Regions from separate parts of the Colwellia sp. MB02u-10 genome, predicted to be linked through region 2. Evidence: predicted binding sites of a transcription regulator. Region 2 holds the regulator's gene; the other holds the start of a gene.
What was found. The regulator NrdR, encoded in region 2, represses ribonucleotide reductase genes. The targets are predictions, from matches to a motif close to AAACACNANATNTNGTGTTT.
Positions count from the first base shown of each region.

Region 1: a site for NrdR is predicted at 1,339-1,358, ahead of nrdA (class 1a ribonucleoside-diphosphate reductase subunit alpha). Genes of this name have one in related genera too.

Region 1 is NZ_JACGVK010000045.1:56,340-58,817, reverse strand. It holds gene nrdA (class 1a ribonucleoside-diphosphate reductase subunit alpha) at 1-1,214, opposite strand, end outside; gene H4J59_RS00380 (HAD family hydrolase) at 1,893-2,478, opposite strand, start outside.
Region 2 is NZ_JACGVK010000124.1:17,390-19,867, reverse strand. It holds gene ribD (bifunctional diaminohydroxyphosphoribosylaminopyrimidine deaminase/5-amino-6-(5-phosphoribosylamino)uracil reductase RibD) at 1-1,116, opposite strand, end outside; gene nrdR (transcriptional regulator NrdR) at 1,170-1,625, opposite strand; gene glyA (serine hydroxymethyltransferase) at 1,824-2,478, opposite strand, start outside.

The sequences.
Region 1 (2,478 bases), on a different contig from region 2:
TCTTGAGCAAATAAAGTGAACAGTTCTATCGCTTTAATACACTTTTTACGAATTGAATCATCAGCTTCATATTGAACATAAAGCGCTTCAAATTTTTCTTGATCTTCAAAGAATGCATCGTATAAACCAGGTACATCACTTGGGCTAAACAAAGTAATAGATTGACCTTTGATTAAGCGTTGGTACATTAATTTATTAAATTGTACGCCGTAATCTAGATGACGAACGCGGTTTTCTTCAACACCACGGTTATTTTTAAGTACGAGTAAGCTTTCAACTTCTAAATGCCAAAGTGGATAGAACAGGGTCGCTGCACCACCACGAACACCACCTTGTGAACAGCTTTTTACCGCGGTTTGAAAGTGCTTATAAAATGGAATACAACCGGTATGAAATGCTTCGCCATTGCGAATAGTGCTGCCTAATGCACGAATACGCCCGGCATTGATACCAATACCAGCACGTTGAGAAACATACTTAACAATGGAACTTGAGGTAGCATTGATTGAATCTAAACTATCGCCGCACTCAATCAATACACATGATGAAAATTGACGAGTGGGGGTACGTACACCGGCCATAATAGGTGTTGGCAACGAAATTTTAAAGGTAGAGATAGCATCATAAAAACCTTTAACATAATCTAAGCGCGTTTCTTTCGGGTATTTAGCGAATAAACAAGCCGCGACTAAAATATAAAGAAATTGTGCACTTTCATAAATTTCACCGGTGACACGGTTTTGTACTAGGTATTTACCTTCTAACTGTTTTACTGCTGCGTAACTGAAATTTAAATCACGGCCGTGGTCCATAAAGCTTTCTAATTGTTCAAATTCGTCAGCAGTGTAATCAATTAATAAATGCTGATCGTATTTACCCGCCTCTACTAATCTTACAACATGTGGGTAAAGCTTAGGTGGCTCAAACTGGCCGTAGGCTTTTTTGCGCAAATGGAATATAGCTAAGCGCGCAGATAAATATTGATAATCAGGTGTTTCTTCTGAGATCAAATCAGCCGCTGCTTTAATAATAGTTTCATGAATGTCAGACGTTTTAATACCATCATAGAACTGAATATGAGACTTCAGTTCAACTTGAGAGACGGAGACATTGTCTAGGTCTTCAGCAGCCCAAGCAATTACTTTATGGATTTTTTCTAAGTCGATGAGTTCTTTTGAACCATTGCGTTTTGTGACAAAAAGTTTGTTAGTCATGCAGTACCTGTAAATCTGTTTGTTGTTATAAATACCCAAAATAGATGGATATAATGTTCATTGCCTCAAGATGATATTTACACAAGGTAAATTGTATTTCATTCAAAATGCCTTTGAATGAAAAATGCACTATATCTTGGGGTTTTTAAGAAACTAATCACAAGATAGTGCGGTTTTCGTGATATTGCAAGAATAAAAGTTGTCTAATATTGGTTGCTTTTTTTACAGTGAAAGTTCTGTTAGTAACAACTAACTTAGTAGCTCTTTTCAATTTTGATTTTTCTAAAACGCAACGGTTATTTTAATTTTTTTTTAGCCCTAAATTATTTTAAGTTATTTTTTAAAGTTTATATGACTAAAGGTAATATGAAAATAATAACTCTTATTATTCAATGGCTTATGTTTTTGGTTGATTCTTGGGCGCATTAATTGACGAATGATTATTTTATCAACGCTAATAGATGATATTTTGATGCTATTATTTAGAACGCTAGTGAATAAGAAGGTGTGATTAGCCACGAAAGTGTACTGATTTTAATATTTATACTCATTTGGCATTGGGCTAGATTTAGTGTTGATAAAACGGGTTAATCGCTTAATGTAATAAGCAAAGTAAAGCTGTTCTAAAAATAACAGAGTAGTGCAGCTTATTATTCAGTGTCGGTTAATAACTCAGTATCAGTTAATAAAGCTGAGTAGGTCTAATGGTGTAGCGACGATATGATCTGCTTGCCAAGTTTGACAATTTTCGTTGTGAAGAATATATCCCCATTTAGCCACGAACGTAGTCATCTTGGCGCTATTACCGGCTTGGATATCACGCAGAGCATCGCCAACATAAAAACACTGTTTATTATCAACATTAATTTGCTGACAAGCGTGTAATATTGGCTCAGGATCAGGCTTTCGTTTAGTTAAGGTGTCACCACCGACCATAACAGCACAGTTTGCAAATTCAGGGTAATAAGGTAAAAGCAGTTTTGTTAAGCCCTCAGGCTTGTTGGTGATAATACCCCAAGGTATATTGTCGGTTTCTAATTTTTTCAGTAATTGAGCAACGCCTGGATAAAGGCAGGTATGCACAGCGATATTTTCTTGATAGTAATTGAGAAATTGTTGACGCAAAACTTCATAGTCATATTGTTTAATAGCTGAGCCAAAACCTAGGTTTAGCAAGCCTAAAGCACCGTCTGAAGCAATAGGGCGATAATCTTTTGCGGCGACAGTGGGCTTATTGTAATGGCTTAAGACATGGTTTAATGCC
Region 2 (2,478 bases):
TTTTGCCGTTATCCTAATATCTTTACCCACCATGCGAATATCATTGATATCGAGGTTTTTAGCCGCTGATAGCTGCAATATCGCCGGCATATTAAGTAAGCCTTTACCATCACTACCGATAAGTTTTGGTGCTTGATAAAGTACCAGTTCATCAACTAAGTTTGCGCTAATAAAAGCGCCCGCTAGCTTAGCACCCGACTCAATTAAAATGTCATTCAAACCTTGTTGAGCCAAGTAAGCTAACAATAAACTGAGATCGATATATTCACTATCGACCGCTTTAGAAATAATCACTTGTTCTACAAAATGCGGCCAAGTTTGGCTATTTTCAATAGTTTGTCGAATTAATATTATTTTACTACTGGTTTTAAAGACAGCAAGATCAGGTGTTAAGCGGTTTTTACCATCAATAATAATACGAACTGGCTGCCTAATATCTGCTTGTGCATAACGCTGCTTTAGCTCACCTAATGCATCCCAACGGACATTCATTTGAGCATTGTCAAAAATAACAGAATCGGCGCCACAAATAATGCCACAACTTTGCGCTCTTAGTCGCTGAACATCAGTGCGGGCTTCACTTGAGGTTATCCACTGGCTTTCACCACTGGCCATAGCCGTTTTTCCGTCCAAGCTTGCCGCTAATTTACAACGAACAAAAGGTAATTTGGTAGTCATTAAGTGAATAAAACCAGGGTTTAATGCCCGAGCATCTTGTTCAAGCAAGCCAAACTCTGTGGTTATTCCTGCCTCAGTTAACAACTCAAGGCCACGACCCGAAACTCTTGGATCCGGGTCCACCATAGCAGCAATAACATGGCTCACTTGTGCTTTAATCAGCGCTTCTGCACAAGGCGGTGTTAAACCAAAATGACTACAAGGCTCAAGCGTGACATAAGCAGTGGCACCTTTGGCTTTGCTTCCAGCCTGTTTTAGTGCATAAACTTCAGCATGCCCTTGCCCTGCTTTTTGATGAAAACCTTCACCAACCACTTCGCCCTCTAACACAATGACACAACCGACACGAGGATTAGGTGAAGTGGTAAAATGGCCACGCTTTGCCAAACTAATGGCACGCTGCATAAACTGATGATCTTTTAACGAAAAATGGCTCATTACTGGACTCAAAGTTAAACTGTGATGAAGCTTCTACCCGTCGAATTCATTCATTATTTTTCATCGCCTAAACGAGCGATTTCTTCGCCAAACTCTTTAATATCTTCAAACGAGCGATACACTGAAGCAAAGCGAATATAAGCAACTTTATCTAACACCTTTAGCTGTTCCATAATAATGGTACCCAGCATTTCACTTGACACTTCGCGCTCGCCCGTTGCTCTAAGTTGTGATTTGAGTTTATTAATCGACAACTCTATTTCTTCAGTACTCACCGGTCTTTTCTCTAACGCGCGCAATAAGCCATTACGCATTTTATCTTCGTTAAAAGGTTCGCGAGAACCGTCACGCTTAATAATGCGTGGCATCACTAACTCAGCACTTTCAAAGGTGGTATATCTTTCATGGCACGCTAAACATTCACGACGACGACGGACTTGGTGACCATCTGACACTAAACGTGAGTCAATAACTTTAGTCTCGTTGGCTGAACAAAAGGGGCAATACATTGATGAGTTCCAAAGTTAACAGGTCATGAGCAATTTAATCTTGGTATGTTAATTGAAAACACTTCATTAAGCCAAATAGTTTGCGATTAATGGCAAACGATTACTAGCCCAATAAAAAAAGTCAAAAAAAATGGCCACGAAAGTGGCCATTTTAAATTTAATCAGGAAATAACAAGATTAGTTAAAAGCTAAAAATAATTACTTATAAACCGGGAAGCGTGCACAAAGCTCACTAACGCCGGCTTGAACTTTAGCGATCACGGCTTCGTTGTTGATATCATCTAAAATATCACAAATCCAACCTGTAGTTGTTTTAGTTTCTTCAACACCAAAACCACGACGAGTAATAGCTGGTGTACCTAAACGTAGGCCAGAAGTGACAAAAGGTGAACGTGGATCATTAGGTACAGAGTTTTTATTCACTGTGATATGAGCACGACCTAATGCGGCATCAGCATCTTTACCCGTAATATCTTTATCAATTAAATCAAGCAGTAATAAATGGTTATCTGTGCCATTAGAGACAACTTTATAGCCACGTTCTTGTAATACCGCCACCATAGCTTTAGCATTATCTAGCACGTTTTGCTGATAAACTTTAAACTCTGGCGCTAATGCTTCTTTAAATGCTACGGCTTTTGCGGCAATAACATGCATTAATGGTCCACCTTGACCACCAGGAAATACCGCGCTATTCAATTTTTTATAAACCGCTTCGTCATCACAGCCCGAAACAATTAAGCCGCCACGTGGGCCTGCTAATGTTTTATGTGTTGTTGTCGTTACAACATGGGCATGTGGCACTGGGTTAGGGTATAAACCCGCAGCAACTAAACCGGCAACGTGAGCCATA